DNA from 3 places in the Streptomyces sp. SUK 48 genome. Region 3 is predicted to be linked to each of the others. Evidence: riboswitches for the same ligand, from Rfam matches in the RefSeq annotation. Region 3 holds a riboswitch; each other region holds the start of a gene.
What was found. Region 3 has a riboswitch for cobalamin ahead of GHR20_RS12550 (ribonucleoside-diphosphate reductase subunit alpha). Riboswitches for the same ligand answer to the same signal wherever they lie in the genome.
Positions count from the first base shown of each region.

Region 1 (7,001 bases), 4.8 Mb from region 3:
CCCGTCGCTGCCCGGCTGGACAGCCCGTCCCGCGCCCGCCCGGGTCACCCTCGACGGCCGCTTCTGCCGGGTGGAGCCCCTGGACGCGGACCGCCACGCCGAGGATCTGTACTCCGCCTACGCCCTCGCGCCGGACGGCGGCGACTGGACGTACATGGGGGCCGGTCCCTTCGACGACCCGGCCGCCTGCCGCGCCCACGTGACCGCGGTGGCCCGGGGGGACGACCCCCTGTTCTACGCGGTCGTCGACGTCCGCACCGGCAAGGCCGCGGGCATGCTCTCCCTGATGCGCCAGGATCCGTCCAACGGCGTCGTCGAGGTCGGCAGCGTGGCCTTCTCACCGCTGCTGAAGCAGACTCCGGCGTCCACGGAGGCCCAGTTCCTGCTCATGTCCTATGTCTTCGACGAACTCGGCTACCGGCGCTACGAGTGGAAGTGCGACAGCCTGAACGCGCCCTCGGGCCGGGCGGCCCTGCGCCTGGGCTTCACCTTCGAGGGGATCTTCCGTCAGGCCGTGGTCTACAAGGGCCGCAGTCGTGACACGGCCTGGTACTCCCTGCTCGACTCCGAGTGGCCACAGGCCGGCAAGGCCCTGCGGGAGTGGCTCTCGCCCGACAACTTCGACGCGCGAGGCCGCCAGAAGCGGTCCCTTGCCGATCTGCGCTCGGCCGGCGCGCTCGACGAGAAGCCGTGACGCCGGCGCTCGCCGTACGGACAGCACAGGCCATCGATCCGAATGATCATCTGACATAAGATCATTTCCTTCTGTTGACCAACGGGATCGGTCACCAGACCGGTTCCGACGAGGGGGACCCATGAACAAGACCCGCGCGACGCTCGTCCTGGCCGCCACCGCACTGACTCCGGTACTGCTGCTGGCCGGCCCGTCCTTCGCCGCCGCCCCGGCCGTCCCGCACACGTCCGCGGTGGCCGGCTCCGACGAGGACAACGCCGTCGCCATCGCCCGGATCCTGGCCGACCCGGCCGCCGGCAAGGCCGTCAGGCGGGAGGCCAATAAGGCTCTCGACGGCACGCCGGCCGACCGGGCCGCGTTCCTCGCCACCGGCTACGCCAAGGCCCAGGACGAGGACAACGCCTTTGCCATCGTTCGGCTGCTGGCCGACCCGGCCTCCGGCAAGGCCGTCAAGCGGGAGGCGAACAAGGCTCTCGACGGCAGCCCGGCCGACCGGGCCGCGTTCCTGAAGAGCGGCTTGCGGCTCGCCCGGGCGGAGGACGACCGCGTCGCCACCGCCCGGATCCTGGCCCGCCCCGGCATCAGCAAGGCCCTGCGCGCCGCGGCCGAGAAGGCCATGGACGGCACGCCGGAGGAGCTGCGTTACTTCATCACCGTCGGCCAGTACCAGGTCTGACCGGCCCCTGGTCAGCCGCGCGGACGGAACTGAGGGCCGTAGGTCGCCCCGGGGCCGGTGACAGGCATCTCCATCAGTTCCACGGCGGGGGTCTCCAGCCTGCGCATACGACGCACGGCGGTCCTCAGGCTGTGGTGGTCGCCCTCCCGCCACGCCGTTTCGAGCGCGTCGAGAACCGTGGTGTACGTGTCGTCGAAGTCGTCCAGGAGCCTGCGGGCCCCGGCGGGCGGCCGGGGCCAGCCGCCCGCCGGGACGACGGACATGGGCCGCGTGTCGGGGAAGGGGACCGGAGCCCCGGTGAACTGCCATGTGCCGTCGGCCTCCCGCAGCCGACGTCCGTGGTAGATCTCGGCGAACGCGTAGTAGTGCGCCAGGTGTCCGTCTCCCAGGTCGTCGGCGGGGGAGACCGAGGTGCCCTCCCCCTGGTCCTTGATGACCTCGATCGAGCGCTCGACGTCGTCGAGCGTTCTGACGGGCCTGAGGACGTCCTCGCCGACGCGTTCGCACAGCTGCCGGTCGGCGGACAGATCCGGGGCCACCGACCGGAACGCCGTGAGCAGTTCGTCGTAGAAGTGGCCGATGCTGAGAGGGTCGCGCGCGCTGCCGGTCAGTGGTGCCGCGGGCGCCTCGATGGCCATCATCACGTCCCGTACGAGCGCCCTGGTCAAGCCTGACAGGTATACGTCCACCCCCGGATGCACGCCGCCCGGCAGCGGGCCCGGGTAGACCGGCGCCGCTCCCTTGATCCGGGGGCGGCCCCCCAGCGCGACCAGCAGATTGCAGACGATCCCGAGGTGGTACATCTCGTCGGAGACGATGCGCCGGATCAGCCGGGCGGCGTCGCACGTGCGGTTCTTGATGGACCACCAGCCGCACAGATAGGGCGGGATGGTGGAGAACTCGATCTCCACGGCCACCTGGAGGGCCGATCTGAGCCAGTCGACACCGCGGTGCTTCTCGGGGACGGTGATCAGGCGGGCCACCCTCCCGCGCCGTGCCGGAATGTGCCGTGCGGGCTTCGCGGGCGGGCGACCGGGAGCGCACGCGGCCGCCGAGACCTGCGTGCCCGCGGCCAGCGCGGCGGACGCCAGGAGACTGCGACGCCGCACAGGAGATCCGGCCGGCTCCTCGGGAATTCCGGTCGCCTTCGTCACCGCCGCCTCCGTACCCGCCGGTGCTCCCGGCATCGCCCTCGAACCAGGTGCGCGAAGCTAGCAGCCTCGCCCGGTCCCTGAGGGGTGTCCGCGACGGCCGACGCGGCTTCTCACGCCGTCGGTCCAGAACCGGGAACCAGGCCGCGGCTCGCGACGACTACCTGGGGATCGACGGGTCGCCCGTACCGGGAGACCGGATGTGATCTTGGATACCCGAGCGGAGCCGTGGTTGCGCGCAAGCGGGGGGACGGCTCTACGGTGGGCGGGCCGTGGTGTTCGGGAAGACCGGTGACAGCCCTCAGCGGGGCTCAGACCGGAGCGGCCCTCGCCACTGTGATCGGGGAGTGCCCGTCCCAGTTCTGCACGGTCACTGTTCGCCGCCCGGCGGACGGGAAGGCCGGGACGTACACGCGCGCACCCGTAAGCCAGGAGACCGGCCACGGCACTTCACGAGCTGATCCACGAGGTGCTGGAGCGTGACCGCATGACCCTGCCCGCAGAGCCGACCCGATTTCACTGGCGGCGCGAGGACACCGTCCGTACCGCCGGGCTGCTGGTGGTGATCGCCGCCCTGCACGTCGTGGCGTTCGGCATCCTGTTCCTGCTGGTCGTGCCCGGCCACTACGAGATCGGCTCCAAGGCGTTCGGGATCGGCCTCGGGGTGACCGCGTACACCCTGGGCATGCGGCACGCGTTCGACGCCGATCACATCGCCGCGATCGACAACACCACCCGCAAGCTGATGGCCGACGGCAAGCGTCCGGTGTCGGTCGGCTTCTGGTTCGCGCTCGGCCACTCCAGCGTGGTGGTCGCCATGGCGGCCCTGGTCGCGGGCGGCGCACAGCTCGCCGGCACCCTGCTCGACGACGACTCCCGCACCCACCAGACCCTCGGCGTCGTCGGCACCACGGTCTCCGGGACGTTCCTCTACCTCATCGCGGCGCTCAACCTCGTGGCGCTCGCGGGCATTCTGCGGGTCTTCCGCGCGATGCGAGCGGGCACGTACGACGAGACCGCGCTGGAACAGCACCTGGACTCGCGGGGGTTCATGAACCGGTTCCTGGGCCGCTTCACCAGGTCGATCACCCGGCCCGGGCAGATGTTCCCGCTGGGCTTCCTGTTCGGGCTCGGCTTCGACACCGCGACCGAGGTCACCCTGATGGTGATGGCGGGCAGCGGCGCCGCGGCCGGGCTCCCGTGGTACGCGATCCTGTGCCTGCCGCTGCTGTTCGCCGCCGGGATGAGCCTGTTCGACACCCTCGACGGCACCTTCATGAACTTCGCCTACCAGTGGGCGTTCTCCAACCCGGTGCGCAAGGTGTTCTACAACCTGACCATCACCGGCCTGTCCATCGCGGTCGCCTTCCTGATCGGCACCATCGAACTGGTCGGCGTGCTGCACGAGAAGCTCGACCTGAGCGACGCGGTGACCGGCTGGATCGCCGATCTGGACCTGGACAACGTGGGGTACGTCATCGTCGGCCTGTTCGTGGTCGTGTGGGCGGCGGCCCTGGCGTACTGGCGGCTGGCCAGGGTGGAGCAGCGGTGGGCGGGCCGGCTCGGCGAGGGCGGCTGACCCTCCGGCCGCTCCCGGGACCTCCGTGAGCCGTCGTCAGCGCCGGTGGGCACCGGGGGCGCCGACGGCTATGGCGTACGTCACGATCATGCCCCGGAACTCGACGCTCCACCGGTCCGACTACTGCGACGGTACGGCTTCCACCGCCAGCTCTCGCACGACGGTCCGATGCGACCAGGAAGGTCGGGCATGGCCGATATCCCGTTGTCACCCGGCTCCACCCGTACGACCCCCGGCAGGCTGCTGCCGCCTCCCGCGCTCTGCGGATTCCTGCTCCTGCTGGTGCTGCTGTTCTCGGTGTCCTACGCCGTCGGCTCGGCGGCGGGGCCGGTGGCACCCGGCATGCACGGCACCGGGAGCGGCGGGAGCGGCGGCGGTACGGGCGACATGCCCGGGATGAGTCATGGGGGCGGCGAGTGACCGCTCTCGAACCGGCGGCGGAACTCGTCGTCACCGACCTCACCGTGGGCGGGATGACCTGCGCGGCCTGTGTCCGCCGGGTGGAGAAGAAGCTCGGCAGGCTGGACGGCGTCACGGCCACGGTCAACCTGGCCACGGGGCTCGCCCGGGTCAGCCACCCGGCCGATGTCGCGCCCGAGAGCCTCGTCACCGCGGTCGAACAGGCCGGGTACCAGGCCGCGTTGCCGGTGACCGAGGTCGCCGAGGTGGCTGCGAGGGCCGAGGACGAGGAGGAGGCCGGGTCCCGGCGCGAGCGGGAGCGCATCACGGTGACCGCGCTGCTGGCCGTACCGGTGCTGGTGCTCTCCATGGTGCCGGCCCTGCAATTCGGGAACTGGCAGTGGCTGTGCTTCGTGCTGGCCGCTCCGGTGGCCGTGTGGAGCGCCTGGCCCTTCCACCTCCGCGCGCTGCGGGGGCTGCGCCACTCCACGGCCACGATGGACACCCTGGTCTCGCTGGGGATCGTGGCGTCGTTCGCGTGGTCGGCGTACGCGCTGTTCCTCGGCGGGGCGGGTGAGCCCGGGATGCGGATGTCGTTCAGCCTCCTGCCCTCCGCGTCGGACGGCAGGGCGCACCTGTATCTGGAAGCGGCCGTCAGCGTCCCGCTGTTCGTGCTGACCGGACGGTTCCTGGAGGGGCGGGCCCGGCGGGGGACCGGGGCGGCGCTGCGGTCGCTCGCCGAGCTGGCGGCCAAGAAGGTCTCGGTGCGCGACGAGCTCGGCGAGCGGTCGATCCCGGTCGAGCGGCTGCGCGTGGGGCAGACCTTCGTGGTGCGGCCGGGGGAGCGGGTCGCCACCGACGGACGCGTGACGCGGGGCACCTCCGCCGTGGACCTGTCCCTGGTGACCGGCGAGAGCGAGCCGGTGGCGGTGGGTCCGGGCTCGGCCCTGGTCGGCGGCGCCGTCAACGCCGGCGGGCTGCTTCTGGTGGAGGCCACGGCGGTCGGCGCGGACACCCGGCTCGCGCGGATCACCCGCCTCGTCACCGAGGCACAGGCCGGAAAGGCACGGGCGCAGCGGCTGGCGGACGCGGTCGCCGGAGTGTTCGTACCCGTCGTCCTCGCCCTCTCGGTGACCGTCCTCGGGTTCTGGCTGGGTGCCGGCGCCGATCCGCAGGCGGCCCTCACCGCCTGCGTGGCCGTACTCGTCGTGGCCTGCCCCTGCGCGCTCGGGCTGGCGACGCCCACCGCGCTGATGGCCGCCACCGGGCGCGGGGCGCAGCTGGGCGTGCTGGTGCGGGGACCGCGGACACTGGAGGCCCTTCAGCACGTGGACACGGTCGTCCTGGACAAGACCGGCACGCTGACCAGCGGTCATATGACGGTGGCCCGGGTCACCGCGCTGCCGGGCGCGCTCGGGCAGGAGGCGCTGGTGCGGCTGGCCGGCGCCGTGGAGCAGGGCTCCGAGCATCCGATCGGACAGGCCGTGACCGCGTACGCCCGCCGCACGGGCGAGGTGGGACCCCTGCCGGACGTGACGGACTTCGCCGCCGTCCCCGGGTACGGGGTCCACGGCCGGGTGGACGGTCTGGCGGTCGAGGTGGGCTCCCCGGAGGGCGAGCTGCCGCGCGAACTGGCCAAGGCGCTGGCCGCGGCGGAGGAGGCCGCGCACACCCCGGTCCTGGTACGGGTCGACGGGCGCGCCAAGGCGCTGATCGCCGTCGGCGACGTGCTGCGCCCCGGCAGCTACCGGGCCGTGGACCGGCTGCGGCGGCTCGGCATCCGCCCGGTGCTGGCCACCGGAGACCGCAAGGCGTCCGCCGAGGCCGTCGCCGCCGCGCTCGGCATCGACGAGGTGCACGCCCGCTGCACCCCGGAGGGCAAGGCCGCCCTGGTGCGGAGACTGCGAGACGAGGGCGCACGGGTGGCGGTCGTGGGGGACGGGGTGAACGACGCCGCCGCGCTCGCCGGGGCCGACCTGGGCATCGCCCTGGGCAGCGGCGCCGACGTGGCCATCGGCGCGGCCGACCTGACCCTGGCCCGCGGGGACATCGAGGCGCTGGTCGACGCCGTGCGTCTGGCCCGGCGCACCCTGGGCACGATCCGGGCCAACCTGGCCTGGGCGTTCGGCTACAACGTCGTCACCGTGCCGCCTGCCATGGTCGGCCTGCTCGATCCCATGGTCGCGGCCGCCGCGATGTCGGCGAGTTCCGTGCTCGTGGTGGCGAACAGCCTCCGGCTGCGCAACTGGCGGCCGGCCGCGGCCCGAGGCCGGGCGCACGGGGCGCGTGCCGGGAAGGCGGGTGCGCGATGACGTGGATCGGAATCAGGGACCGGGTCTCGCGGGCGCGGGGCCTGGACCGGCGGCGGGTGCGGGACGGCGCACTGGCCGTCCTGGCGCCCGTCGTGGCGTGCTGTGCGGCGCTGGCGGGGCTGACCGCCTGGGTGGGCGCGGGCCGGGCCGGCAGTCCGGCGCGTATCCGTGTCACGGAGGGGCGGGTCCT
Region 1 is NZ_CP045740.1:7,783,654-7,790,654, forward strand. Features, by position in the region: gene GHR20_RS34590 (GNAT family protein) at 1-694, shown strand, start outside; gene GHR20_RS34595 (ALF repeat-containing protein) at 816-1,370, shown strand; gene GHR20_RS34600 (ferritin-like protein) at 1,382-2,524, opposite strand; cobalamin riboswitch at 2,778-2,981, shown strand; gene GHR20_RS34605 (HoxN/HupN/NixA family nickel/cobalt transporter) at 3,009-4,100, shown strand; gene GHR20_RS34610 (hypothetical protein) at 4,290-4,520, shown strand; gene GHR20_RS34615 (heavy metal translocating P-type ATPase) at 4,517-6,811, shown strand; gene GHR20_RS34620 (copper chaperone PCu(A)C) at 6,808-7,001, shown strand, end outside.
Region 1: another riboswitch for cobalamin. It lies ahead of GHR20_RS34605 (HoxN/HupN/NixA family nickel/cobalt transporter); the one in region 3 lies ahead of GHR20_RS12550 (ribonucleoside-diphosphate reductase subunit alpha).

Region 2 (7,001 bases), 1.9 Mb from region 3:
GGGCGACGCGTTGGACGCTCTGCACCAGCTGGGGCGCCACGCTGATCGCCACGGTGACGGCCACGCCCAGCTCGTACAGGGCGCCCGGCAGGACGCGCAGGGCGCGCTTGGGGTTGGCGAGGGTGTTGGCGGCGCCGACGCAGGCCAGCATGCAGGCGAGGCGCAGCCCGTCGGTGGCGGAGGACAGCAGGGCCTCCAGGGAGACCGGGCCGCCGATCCGGATGCCCGCGTACCAGTCGGGGGTGGGCAGGTGCGGCAGGGAGAAGAGGAAGTGGTCGTGCGGGGTGATGCCGGTGGCGAACACGGCCCGGAAGACGACGCGGATCGCGACCACCGACAGGGCGAGGTACAGGTAGTAGGCGAAGCCCCGGGCCCAGGGCGCCTCGGTGCGCCGGGCGGTGACGACGTAGCCGAGGACGGCGAGCACCAGGAACAGCAGCAGCGGGTTGTCCGTGCGGCTGACCGCGGTGGCCAGCGCGAGCGCCCACACCCACCAGGCCAAGGGGTGCAGGGTGCGGGGCAGGCGCCGGCCGCCGCGGTCCGGTGCCGCCTCGGCGGCGGGTGCCTCGACGGCCGTACGGGACACGGCGGTCACTCGGAGCGGCGGCGCCGGTGGGCCGCGTAGGCCGCGCCGCCGATCAGGACGACCAGGCAGGCACCCGCGGCCACCGGGACGATCGAGCCGGAGTCGTGCCGGGCCTCGGCGGCGGGGGCGGCGTCGACCACCCGGGTGCCGGTGCTCGGGGACGGAGCGGGGGCCGCGGACGCCGGGCCGCTCGTGGTGGCGCTGGGCGACGGCGTCGGGCTCGCGCTCTTGCCGGGCTCCGGCGTCGGCTTCGCGGACGCCGGGGCGGAGGGGGCGGGCTGCTTCTCCGGGGCCGGACCGGTGTTCACACCGGGTGGCAGTTGCGGTGCCTTGCGGGTGGAGGCCGGCTTGCCCGCGTCACCCTGCGGTGCGGTGTTGCGGGCGCGCAGCTGGCCGGGGGTGACCTTCGGGCGGCCCTCGGTGCCCTGGATGTTCGTGCCGCCGAACTCCCACAGGTCGACGCTGCCCGGCTTGGGCCGGTAGAGCATCGCGCCGAGCCGGCTGTACGTCCAGTCGGTGGCCCCGGGATCGGCGTGCCAGTACGACCAGTACGCGGAGGCGGGCGGGGTGAGCACGCAGTCGTCCTGGGCGGGGGTCGGGTACTGGCGGCCGTGCTGGTAACCGCTGTAACCGATGCGGCAGATGAAGGCGGGGCCGTCGTGCCCGGTGCCGGTGGTGCTCCAGCCGCCCTGGTTGAGCAGCTCGTACCCGGTGGTCGGGGTGGTGCCGCAGGAGCGCAGGATCGGGCCGCCCCAGTGGCTGAGGTCGACGGCGAGCACGACGCCCGAGGTGGTGGTGCAGCGCCCCATCGGCTGGGGCGCGGCGGCGGCCGGAGTACCGGCCTGGACGACGGCCGCGGCGCCGAGACCGAGGGCGGCCAGGACCCGTATCAGGCGGGCCGCCGCGCTCATCGTCCGCTCCCGGTGCCGGTGCGGCGGCGGGCGACGGCCACGGTGCGCCAGCCGGCGAGCATCAGCAGCACGGCGATCGCGGCGAGGGCCCCCGCCTGGACGCCGGTGGCGGCGAGGATGCCGCCACCGCCGCTCGTACCGGCCCCGCCGTCGCCCGCGCCGCCGGAGTCGCCGGTGCCGCCGGTGTCTCCCGTGGTGACGATGTCCGGGGCGCTGCCGCTGAGGCTCGGGGTGGGCTGCGGGGAGGTGCCGGTCAGGCTGCGCTTGAGCGTGCCGAAGGAGATGCCGGTGGCGCCGCCGACGGCCTGGGTGGAGGCGCGCAGGTCGGAACGGCGGTCACCGCCCTTGGCCACCGCGAACCCGCCGTCGCCGTTCTGCTGCGAGGCGAGGAACGTGCGGGCCTTGGCGATCTGCCGGGCGTACTTCGGCGCGTCCAGCGACAGGCCCTGTACGGCGAGAGCCGCGGAGTTGACGGAGTCTCCCGCGGTGCCGGGGAAGCCGCCGTCGGCCAGTTGCCGGGAGGCGAGCCAGGTCAGCGCCTTGGCCACGGCCTTGTCCGCCGTGGCGCCGCCGGCCAGGTCGAGGGCCATGGCGGCGATGGCGGTGGAGTCCACGTCGGAGTCCTTGGTGGACGGGATCAGGCTGGGCCAGGCGCCGCTGCTCTCCTGAAGGCTCTCCAGGTAGGCGATCGGCCGCTGGGCCGAGGTGGTGTCGCCCGCGCGCACCTGGGCCATGACGGCGAGGGACTGGGCGAAGACGGAGGGCGCGTAGGTGTAGGCGCCCTTCGCCGCGCAGGCGCGGTCGCCACCGGTGCCGGCCTTGGCGCAGACGGCCTTGTCGAGGGCGGCGATCAGGTCGTGTCCGGCGAAGTGCCGGGGGTCGCGGCCCACGGCCTCGGCGAGCAGGGCGGTCTTGCCGAGGGAGCCGGCCGCCGCGTAGGAGGTGCCGACATTCGTCCAGTCGTCCACCGTGCGGCCCGCGCCGTCCTTGCCTCGGTGGTCGAGGAAGTCGACGATGCCGCGCAGCCTGGCGTTGTCCAGGCCGGTGGCGGCGAGCGCGTAGGCGCCGTCGATGGTGAGGCCGAAGTCGGCGCGCCCCGAGGTGGTGCCGTCGCCGTAGTACTGGCCCTGCCTGAGGTTGGCCGCCGTGGTGAGGTAGGCGACGCCCTTCTTCAGGTCGGGGCCCGCGCCCGGGGCGGGGGCGGGGGTGGTCGGGGTGCCGCTCGGCGAGGTCGGCGGCGGGGTGGGTCCGGTGGCCTTGGTGGTGAGGGTGACCAGGCTGGTGCCGCTGCCGGCGAGGACGGCGGGCGAGGTCGCGTAGACGGCCGGGTCGGTGGCGCCCTCCTCGAAGCCGAAGCCGCCGCTCTTCAGCTGCTGCCGGGACAGCCAGCCGACGGCCGCGGTGGCGCGGGTGGTGTCGCCGAGGGCGGCCAGTGCCTGGGCGGCGTACGCGGTGGCGTTGACGGAGCCGGTGGTCGAGCCGGTGTAGCCGGGGAGGGCGCCGTCGGCGCGCTGGGCGCCGCCGAGGTAGGCGCGGGCGGCGCTCACCGCGTCCTCGTGGCCGCCCGCCCGGTGCAGCACCAGGGCGACGAGCCCGGTGGTGGCGGGGTCGGGGTCGCAGTACTCGCCGGACCGGATGAGGATGCTGGTGAAACTGCCGTCCTTGCACTGGAGTCGGGTGAGGCGGTCGACCGCGGCGGCCGGGGGTGTCACGCCGGCCCGCAGCAGGGCGAGGACCGCGAGGGCCTGGCCCTCGGTGTAGGAGGAGGCGCGGAAGTCGCCCTTGGCGGTGCAGCCGGGGGTGGCCTCGCCGGACTCCGGGCCCGCCGCGCACACGTTGGCGGTGAGGGCGGCGAGCAGGTCGTGGCCGCCGAAGGCGCGCGGGTCGCGGCCGGTGATCTCGGCGAGGAGGGCGAGCCGGGCCACGGCGGTGGCGTCGGGCGCCTGGCCGGTGCCGTCCGGGTAGGCGAAGTCCGCGGTGTGGGCGGCGAGATAGCCGGTGACCTTGTCGAGCGCGGCGCTCTTGCCGTTCGCGGCGGCGAGCGCGAACGCGGTGTCGGCGGTCAGCGAGTAGTCGGGGGTGGTGGCACCGTCGTCCACGACCCTTTCACCGTCGGTGAGTCGGCCGGTCAGCCAGGTGGCGGCGGCCTTCGTGTCGAGCTTGCCGGGGGCACCGGTGGGGCCGCCCGGGCCGGGCCCGGAGGGGTCGCCGCCGCGTACGTCGTCGGGGGTGAACGTGGGTTTGCCGGTGGAGCCCTGGACATCGGTGCCGCCGTAGACCCAGGCGTCGACGTCGCCGTCCTTGAGCTTGCGGTCCATGGCGCCGTACGGGCTGTAGGTCCAGTCCTTCTGACCCGGGGCGGCGATCCAGTACGACCAGTACGCCGTGGCGGGCGGGGTCAGGACGCAGGACTCCTTGTCCGATGTCGGGTACTGCGTACCGGAGTCGAAGGCGCCGTACCCGATGCGGCAGATGAAGGCGGGGCCGTCGTGCTGGGTGCCGGCGGTGCTGAAGCCGGCGTCGTGCAGCAGGTCGTAGCCGGTGGTGGGGGTGAGGTCGCAGCCGTGTTCCACCGGGCCGCCGAAGGGCCCGAAGTCCACGGCGACCAGGGCGCCCCTGGTCGCGGTGCAGCCGCCGGTGCCGTCCGCCGTCGCGGGCGTGACCGTGATCGTGAGGAAGGTCATGCAGGCCGCGAGCAGTACACACAGGGCCGTCGCCTGTGCCGCCACGCGGGGCGGAATCGCCCTCGCCCGCTCGTCTCTTCGCTGCCCGGTCCCCACCACGGCCCCCTCTGTCGGCCGGCGCGGGCACGGGCGTGGCAGAGGGGCCCCCGGAGCACGGAAGGAGCCCGGAAGCCGTTCGCACCACGCCGCAGTCCACGACGGCGTCTGTTGCAGGTCACGCTCCAGGCAGTCCGGCTCGCCCGGGACGGTGCCGGGCCTACGGTTGCGGGTCAGCGCCGGAATTCGACCGGCTTCCCCTGGAACTCATTGCGTATCAGCCGGATTTGAGCACGCTTCACAGGAAGCGTCAAGAGCGGCCCGTGACGCGGCGCACGGACCGGGGACGGTCGCTGGCGGGCGGGTTGGCCGTCGGGTACCGTCTCGGTCTGCCGAATGGGGGAACCCGGTGGGAGTCCGGGGCTGACGCGCAGCGGTATGGGACGGCGGGGCCGTCCCGAGCCCGAATGCCCAGGCGGTGTAGCACTTTTGGAAGCCGGTCCACGCGTTCCGGACGGCGGCCTGCACCCGCTGCCCCCGGATCGATGGGCCATGGCACCGAGTGGGGTCGGCGTCCTCCATCCAAGGAGCAGGCCATGATCCGTCCGCTGTCCCTCCGCCGTCCCGCGCTCGTCGCGGCCGCCGCGCTCGGCGCGTTCACCCTCGGCACGCTGCCCGCAGCGGCCACGTCCTCCCCGGCGCAGATCACCACCTCGAAGACGAACGGCGTCGCTTACCTCAAGTCCCTCCAGGCGGCCGATGGTTCGTACGCCGGTTCCGGACTGTCCAACGAGTGGGCGTTCAGCGCGCTCGCCGCGGCCGGCACCGCCGCGGTGGACGTCACGCCCGGGGGCGACACCAGCAAGAACGCGAGATCCGTCTACCGGAATCTGCTCTCCACCACCGCCTGGCCGTCCTCCTCCCCCGTCGTCACCGACTACGAGCGCGCCGTGCTGAACGCGTACGCCGCGGGCATCGATCCGGCCCGGGTGTCCGCCTCGCGGGATCTGATCGCCGACATCTACGGCTACTGGCAGACCTCGGAGACCGGTTACTTCGGCCCGTCGGCCAACTTCAACGGCACCGTCTTCGCCGCGCTCGCCCTGAACGGCGCGAAGACGCAGTCCGGGCAGGCGCGGATACCGGGGGCGCTGCGTGACTCCGTCGTCGCCCGCATCCGGGCCAACCAGCACAACGACGGCGGCTGGAACTACGGCAAGGCGGAGGGGAATCCGAGCCAGCTCGCCGCCACCAGCGACATCGACATGACCGGCGCCGCGATGGCCGCGCTGTGCACGTCCGGGGTGCCCGGCACCGACAGCGGGATCGTCCGCGCCAAGGCGTTCCTGAAGAGCAAGCTGGTGGCGAACAGCGGTGCCTTCAACGCGATGTTCGGCGTGAACACCGACTCCAACGGCTGGGCGGTGTCCGGGCTGAACGCGTGCGGCATCAACCCGCAGACCGGTGACTTCCTCACCTCGGCCGGGAAGACCCCGGTGGACTTCCTGATCGCGCAGCAGTTCAATCCCGGCGGCGGCTTCAGGTACCAGCCGGGTGACGCCTCGCCGACGGCGTACTCCTCGATCGACGCCCTGCGCGCGGTGGCCGGCGGCGGCTTCACCGCGGCGCCGCCCGCGCCCACGACGCCGGGTGCCCCGCAGTGGGTGGGCCAGGGCTCGTTCACCTCCGGTACGGCGACGAAGCTGGCGCTCAGCGTGGACGACGGGGCGGGCGGCCTGAAGGTGTGCTCCGTCGCGCTCACGCCGACCGGCACCACGACCACGCTGGGCGCGGTCCTCGACGCCGCCAAGAGCACGGCGACCCCGTCCGGCTGCGTCACGGACATCACCCCGGCCTCCGGCTCCGGCACCGTCACCACCCTCAACGGCAAGGCGAACAGCGGCTCCAACACCTGGAAGGCCAGCATCGACGGCTCGGCCTTCGCCACCGCCACCCGCGACACGACCATCGGCGTGGGCGACACGATCGCGGTGCGCTGGGGGGCATGACAGGAGGTGCTTGAGGGGCGGGGCTCTGGGGGCGCGGGGCGGCTCGGCCGGGGGCGCTCGCCGCGGTGAGGGGCGGGCACTCGGAAGGGGGCACGCTGCGGGTCGTCAGGCGCGGGGCGCTCGCTGTGGGGGCCCGGCGCCAGGAGGCTCGCCGCCGGAGACGGGGGCTCGGCGGGGGGCTCGCCGCGGAAGGTCGGCGCGAGGGAGCCCGGTGCGGGGGCCTGGCGCCGGCCGGCGCCTCGGTTCGGCACGCGCCTCGGACCACTCGCCCCATACTCCGATGTCCTCGGCACACGGCGGCACTCGGCACCCGGCAGGCGGCAGGCGGCAGGCGGCAGGCGGCAGGCGGCAGGCGGCAGGCGGCAGGCGGCAGGCGGCAGGCGGCAGGCGAGGATCAGCGCGGCAGGCCCGGCTCGCCATGCCCGGCGACGGGACGGCGATCCCCGCTCGGCATATGAGGCGCGGCATGCCCACCCTGCACCGGAGGTACGGCGCGTCGCGGCCCCGTCCCCGGTGTCCGGGCCGCCGGTGCCCGCTCGGCACGGCCTCAGGTGGGCCCCCGGCATAGGCTCAGCGCATGCGGATCGTCTCCCTTCTCCCCGCCGCCACCGACATCGTCGCCGCGCTCGGTCTCTCCGCGAGCCTGGTCGGTCGTACGCACGAGTGCGACTGGCCGCCCCGGGAGGTGGCGGGGGTGCCGGTGGTGACCGGGGCGGAGCTGGACCAGGACGCGCTGAGCAGCCGGGAGATCTCCGATGCCGTCGGCGGGTCGGCG
Region 2 is NZ_CP045740.1:1,098,844-1,105,844, forward strand. Features, by position in the region: gene GHR20_RS04650 (energy-coupling factor transporter transmembrane component T) at 1-595, opposite strand, end outside; gene GHR20_RS04655 (hypothetical protein) at 592-1,497, opposite strand; gene GHR20_RS04660 (prenyltransferase/squalene oxidase repeat-containing protein) at 1,494-4,181, opposite strand; cobalamin riboswitch at 4,388-4,518, opposite strand; cobalamin riboswitch at 4,582-4,711, shown strand; gene GHR20_RS04665 (hypothetical protein) at 4,814-6,226, shown strand; gene GHR20_RS04670 (cobalamin-binding protein) at 6,804-7,001, shown strand, end outside.
Region 2: another riboswitch for cobalamin. It lies ahead of GHR20_RS04665 (hypothetical protein); the one in region 3 lies ahead of GHR20_RS12550 (ribonucleoside-diphosphate reductase subunit alpha).

Region 3 (7,001 bases):
TCCGGTGGCGGCCGTGTGCCCGGCCTCGGCGCTGCAACTGCACCCGCACGCCACCGTCGTCGTGGACGAGCCGGCCGCCGCCAAGCTGAAGCTGGCGGACTACTTCCGGCACACCTACGCGAACAAGCCGGAGTGGCAGGGGATCTAGCCCGGCCGGACCCGGTGCCCACGGGACCCCTGTTGGACTAGACCAGCTCGGGTCCCGACGGTATACAGAGGGGATCACGGAGCGTGCGGGCGGAGTCCTGACACAGTAAGCCGTGCCACGATGTGAGCCGTGGCCGATGGGATGTCGGTCGCTTTCGGCATCCGGAGCCGGGAAGGCGGAGCATGAGCACCGATGTCAGCAGTGCGGAGAACGAGGCCGGCACGACCGTCCGTACCGCGCGCGTGCCGAAGTACTACCGCCTGAAGAAGCACCTGCTCGACATGACGGAGACGCAGGCACCCGGCACGCCGGTGCCGCCCGAGCGCACGCTGGCCGCCGAGTTCGACACCTCCCGCACCACCGTCCGCCAGGCCCTCCAGGAACTGGTCGTGGAGGGCCGCCTGGAGCGCATCCAGGGCAAGGGCACCTTCGTCGCCAAGCCCAAGGTCTCCCAGGCGCTCCAGCTCACCTCCTACACCGAGGACATGCGCGCCCAGGGCCTGGAGCCGACCTCGCAGCTGCTGGACGTCGGCTACATCACCGCGGACGACCGGCTCGCCGAGCTGCTCGACATCTCCGCCGGCGGCCGGGTGCTGCGCATCGAGCGGCTGCGGATGGCCAACGGCGAGCCCATGGCCATAGAGACCACCCATCTGTCCGCCAAGCGCTTCCCCGCGCTGCGCCGTTCGCTGGTGAAGTACACGTCCCTCTACACCGCGCTCGCCGAGGTGTACGACGTCCATCTCGCCGAGGCCGAGGAGACCATCGAGACCTCGCTGGCCACCCCGCGCGAGGCCGGTCTGCTCGGTACGGACGTCGGGCTGCCGATGCTGATGCTCTCCCGGCACTCGCTGGACCGCGCGGGTCAGCCGGTCGAGTGGGTCCGCTCGGTCTACCGCGGCGACCGGTACAAGTTCGTGGCCCGCCTCAAGCGCCCGATGGACTAGGCGGGGGCGCGGGGGCGCGTCCGGAGGCGTTCGCTCCTTCGCCGAATCGATACACACGGCTTGAGACGGGGTCTTCCACCAACTGGATACCGTCACCTAGATTGCCTGCGCATTACACAGGTGATCAGCGAGGGGACGGAGCCGCAGCATGTCAGAAACGCCCGAAGTGCAACCACCGGTGGTGACACCGCTGCGCGTGGTCATCGGCATGTGTCTCGTCGCGCCGTTCGTGGCGATGCTGTGGGTCGGCTCCTACGCGAAGACGGACCCGGCGTTCATCGGGATCCCGTTCTTCTACTGGTACCAGATGCTCTGGGTGCTGATCTCCACCGCGCTCACCATGACCGCGTACAAGCTCTGGCAGCACGACCAGCGCTCCCGCCGTGACGCGCAGGGGGGTGCCGCGAAGTGAAGACCGGGGTCAACGGCGTCGCACTGGGCGTCTTCATCTTCTTCTTCCTGGCCGTCACGGTCCTGGGCTTCCTCGCCGCGCGCTGGCGCCGGGCCGAGAACGAGCACACGCTGGACGAATGGGGCCTGGGCGGCCGGTCGTTCGGCACCTGGATCACCTGGTTCCTGCTCGGCGGCGACCTGTACACGGCCTACACCTTCGTGGCCGTGCCCGCGGCGATCTACGCGGCGGGCGCGTCCGGCTTCTTCGCGGTGCCGTACACGATCCTGGTGTACCCGCTGATCTTCACCTTCCTGCCGCGGCTGTGGTCGGTCTCGCACCGCCACGGCTACGTCACCACCTCCGACTTCGTGCGCGGCCGCTTCGGCTCGAAGGGGCTGTCGCTCGCGGTGGCGGTGACCGGCATCCTGGCGACGATGCCGTACATCGCGCTCCAGCTCGTCGGCATCCAGGCGGTGCTGGACGTGATGGGCGTCGGCGGCGGCGAGCACACCAACGGGTTCGTGAAGGACCTGCCGCTGCTCATCGCGTTCGCGGTGCTCGCGGCGTACACGTACTCCTCGGGTCTGCGGGCGCCCGCCCTGATCGCGTTCGTCAAGGACGCGCTGATCTACATCGTGATCGGTGTGGCGATCATCTACATCCCGATCAAGCTGGGCGGGTTCGACGACATCTTCGCCAAGGCGGCCCACGCGTTCAGCCAGGTCAACCCGGCCACCGGCAAGCCGCGCGGGGCGCTCGCGCCGGCGCCTGCCGGACAGTGGACGTACGCCACGCTGGCGCTCGGTTCCGCGCTCGCGCTGTTCATGTACCCGCACTCGATCACCGCGACGCTCTCCTCCAAGAGCCGTAACGTGATCCGGCGCAACACCACGATCCTGCCGCTGTACTCCCTGATGCTGGGCCTGCTGGCGCTGCTCGGCTTCATGGCGATCGCGGCCGGGGTGAAGGTCACCAACGGGCAGCTGGCGATCCCGCAGCTGTTCGAGGACATGTTCCCGGACTGGTTCGCCGGTGTGGCCTTCGCGGCGATCGGCATCGGCGCGCTGGTGCCCGCGGCGATCATGTCGATCGCGGCGGCGAACCTGTTCACGCGCAACATCTACAAGGACTTCATCAAGCCGGACGCCACGCCGAAGCAGGAGGCGCAGGTCTCCAAGATCGTGTCGCTGCTGGTGAAGGTCGGCGCGCTGATCTTCGTGCTCGGCATGGACAAGACGGTCGCGATCAACTTCCAGCTGCTCGGCGGCATCTGGATCCTGCAGACCTTCCCGGCCCTGGTCGGCGGTCTGTTCACGCGCTGGTTCCACCGCTGGGCGCTGCTCGCGGGCTGGGCGGCCGGCATGATCTACGGCACCCTCGCCGCCTACGGGGTCGCCTCGCCGACGCAGAAGCACTTCGGCGGCTCCGCCGACGACATCCCGGGCATCGGCCAGATCGGCTACATCGGCATGACGGCCTTCGTCCTCAACGTCCTCGTCACGGTCGTCCTGACCGTCGTCCTGAAGGCCGTGAAGGCCCCCGAGGGCATCGACGAGACCCGTCCGGAGGACTACACGGCGGACGCCGGCGACCCGGGCGTGGCGGTCGAACTGCCGCCCGCCACGGCGGGCAGCGCTCACTAGCGCGGCGCCCGGGGACACGGGCGACCAAGGGCGGGCCGGCGGCGCCGAGGGCGTCGGCGGCCCGTTTCGCGTGCCCCTCGCGCCCCGTTTCGCATACCCCTCGTAGACACACGGTGACACAACATCTGGGGGTGGCATTCCGGCCCGGCACTAGATGTATGCTCATGGTCGCTGTCGTCGCAGGGGAATCCGGTGCGAATCCGGAACTGTCCCGCAACGGTGTACTTGTGCGTATCCGCGCACGGGGATCAGTCCGAGGACCTGCCGGCAGCGCACCCGGCCCACCGGTCCGGGTGCTCTGAGACGTCCGGGCCTCGCGGAGTGGGCCGGTGGACGCGACGCCGTGTGCGCTCGTGACTGCCCCTGCCCTCCGCCTGGCCCCGTGCCGAGCGAGGGAGAGCCCCACGTGACCATCGCGCCAGCCGAACCGGCTTCAGCCCAGGGCCTGGAGAACGACGGTCCCGGTACCGCGCTGCTGCGGACCCTGACCGAGCTGACCGCGGACCTCCCCGACGCCGATCCCGGCCGGGTCGCCGCCGCCGCGCTGCGCGGCCGCTCGGCCCGCGCCGACGAGGCGGAGCTGCGCGAGCTCGCGACCGAGGCCGCGGCCGGCCTGATCTCCGAGGACCCCGCGTACTCGCGGCTCGCCGCCCGGCTGCTGACCATCTCCATCCGCGCCGAGGCCGCCTCGCAGGGCGTGACGTCCTTCACCGAGTCGGTCGCCGTCGGTCACCGCGAGGGGCTCATCGCCGACCGGACGGCCGAGTTCGCCCGGATCCACGCCGCCCGGCTCGACAACCTGATCGACCGCGCCGCCGACGACCGCTTCGGCTACTTCGGCCTGCGCACCCTGCACAGCCGCTATCTGCTGCGCCACCCGATCACCCGTCAGGTCATCGAGACACCCCAGCACTTCATGCTGCGCGTCGCCGCCGGCCTCGCCGAGGACGACTCGGCCCGCGCCGTGGACGAGGTCGCCGCGCTCTACGGCCTGATGAGCCGGCTCGACTACCTGCCCTCCTCCCCCACGCTGTTCAACTCGGGCACCCGGCACCCCCAGATGTCGTCCTGCTACCTCCTCGACTCCCCGCTGGACGAGCTGGACTCCATCTACGACCGCTACCACCAGGTCGCCCGGCTCTCCAAGCACGCCGGCGGCATCGGTCTGTCGTACTCCCGTATCCGCGCCCGCGGTTCGCTGATCCGCGGCACCAACGGGCACTCCAACGGCATCGTGCCGTTCCTGAAGACGCTGGACGCCTCGGTGGCCGCGGTGAACCAGGGCGGCCGGCGCAAGGGCGCGGCCGCGGTGTACCTGGAGACCTGGCACTCCGACCTGGAGGAGTTCCTGGAGCTGCGGGACAACACCGGTGAGGACGCCCGCCGTACGCACAACCTGAACCTCGCGCACTGGGTGCCGGACGAGTTCATGCGCCGGGTCAACGCCGACGGGCAGTGGTCGCTGTTCTCCCCGGCGGACGTGCCCGAGCTGGTGGACCTGTACGGCGCGGAGTTCGACGCCGCCTACCGCGAGGCGGAGCGCAGGGGCCTGGCGAAGAAGACCATGCCGGCCCGCGAGCTGTACGGCCGCATGATGCGCACCCTCGCGCAGACCGGCCAGGGCTGGATGACGTTCAAGGACGCCGCCAACCGCACCGCCAACCAGACCGCCGAGCCGGGCCAGGTCATCCACTCCTCCAACCTCTGCACGGAGATCCTGGAGGTCACCAACGACGGCGAGACGGCGGTCTGCAACCTGGGCTCCGTCAACCTGGGTGCCTTCGTCGTCGACGGGGACATCGACTGGGCGCGCCTGGACGAGACCGTCCACACCGCCGTCACCTTCCTCGACCGCGTCGTGGACATCAACTTCTACCCGACCGAGCAGGCGGGCCGCTCCAACGCCAAGTGGCGCCCGGTGGGCCTCGGCGCGATGGGTCTCCAGGACGTCTTCTTCAAGCTGCGGCTGCCCTTCGACTCCCCCGAGGCGAAGGCGCTGTCCACGAAGATCGCCGAGCGGATCATGCTCGCCGCGTACGAGGCGTCCACCGACCTCGCCGAGCGCAGCGGCCCGCTGCCGGCCTGGGAGCAGACCCGGACCGCGCGCGGTGTGCTGCACCCCGACCACTACGGCGTCCAGGAGACCTGGCCGGAGCGCTGGGCGGCGCTGCGGACCCGGATGGCGAAGGTCGGCCTGCGCAACTCGCTGCTGCTGGCGATCGCGCCGACGGCCACCATCGCCTCCATCGCGGGGGTCTACGAGTGCATCGAGCCGCAGGTGTCCAACCTGTTCAAGCGCGAGACGCTGTCCGGTGAGTTCCTCCAGGTCAACTCCTACCTGGTGCAGGACCTGAAGGACCTGGGCGTCTGGGACGGGCGCACCCGGGAGGCGCTGCGCGAGTCCAACGGCTCGGTGCAGGGCTTCGCGTGGATCCCCGAGGAGGTGCGGGCGCTGTACCGCACCGCGTGGGAGATCCCGCAGCGCGGGCTGATCGACATGGCGGCGGCGCGCACCCCGTTCCTGGACCAGGCGCAGTCCCTGAACCTGTTCATGGAGACGCCGACGATCGGCAAGCTCTCCTCGATGTACGCGTACGCCTGGAAGTCCGGGCTGAAGACGACGTACTACCTGCGCTCGCGTCCGGCGACCCGGATCGCCCGCGCCGCCCAGGCGCAGAAGACCATCCCCGTCCAGCAGGTCGCCGACCCCGACGCCGTCGCCTGCTCCCTGGAAAACCCCGAGTCCTGCGAGGCATGCCAGTAATGTCCACCCGTAACCAGAACCTGCTCGACCCGGGCTTCGAACTGACCCTGCGTCCGATGCGCTACCCGGACTTCTACGAGCGCTACCGGGACGCCATCAAGAACACCTGGACCGTGGAGGAGGTCGACCTCCACTCGGACGTCGCCGACCTCGCGAAGCTGAGCCCGGCCGAGCAGCACCTGATCGGCCGCCTGGTCGCGTTCTTCGCGACGGGTGACTCGATCGTCGCCAACAACCTGGTGCTGACGCTGTACAAGCACATCAACTCCCCCGAGGCGCGGCTCTACCTGAGCCGTCAGCTGTTCGAGGAGGCGGTGCACGTCCAGTTCTATCTGACGCTGCTGGACACCTACCTGCCCGACCCGGAGGACCGCACGGCGGCCTTCGCGGCGGTCGAGAACATCCCCTCGATCCGCGAGAAGGCCGAGTTCTGCTTCAAGTGGATCGACTCGGTGGACAAGATCGACCGGCTGGAGTCGAAGGCGGACCGCCGGCGCTTCCTGCTCAACCTGATCTGCTTCGCCGCGTGCATCGAGGGCCTGTTCTTCTACGGCGCCTTCGCGTACGTCTACTGGTTCCGCAGCCGGGGTCTGCTGCACGGCCTCGCCACCGGCACCAACTGGGTGTTCCGCGACGAGACGATGCACATGTCCTTCGCCTTCGACGTGGTCGACACCGTCCGCAAGGAGGAGCCGGAGCTGTTCGACGACCAGCTCCAGCAGGAGGTCACCGACATGCTGCGGGAGGCCGTCGAGGCCGAGCTGCAGTTCGCGCGCGACCTGTGCGGTGACGGCCTCCCGGGCATGAACACCGACTCCATGCGGCAGTACCTGGAGTGCGTGGCCGACCAGCGCCTGTCCCGGCTGGGCTTCGCGCCGGTCTACGGCTCGGAGAACCCCTTCTCCTTCATGGAGCTCCAGGGTGTTCAGGAGCTGACCAACTTCTTCGAGCGCCGCCCGTCGGCGTACCAGGTGGCGGTGGAGGGCACCGTCGACCTGGACGAGGACTTCTGAGCCTCCTTCCCGTGGGCCTCCTGGGCCTTCCTGATCTGCCGGTCGATGCGCCGCTCGCGCAGGATGCCGAGTACGGAGGGAAGGACCAGGAG
Region 3 is NZ_CP045740.1:2,976,527-2,983,527, forward strand. Features, by position in the region: gene nagB (glucosamine-6-phosphate deaminase) at 1-148, shown strand, start outside; gene GHR20_RS12535 (GntR family transcriptional regulator) at 331-1,095, shown strand; gene GHR20_RS12540 (DUF3311 domain-containing protein) at 1,244-1,507, shown strand; gene GHR20_RS12545 (sodium:solute symporter family protein) at 1,504-3,132, shown strand; cobalamin riboswitch at 3,281-3,416, shown strand; gene GHR20_RS12550 (ribonucleoside-diphosphate reductase subunit alpha) at 3,539-5,896, shown strand; gene GHR20_RS12555 (ribonucleotide-diphosphate reductase subunit beta) at 5,896-6,909, shown strand; gene GHR20_RS37490 (hypothetical protein) at 6,822-7,001, opposite strand, start outside.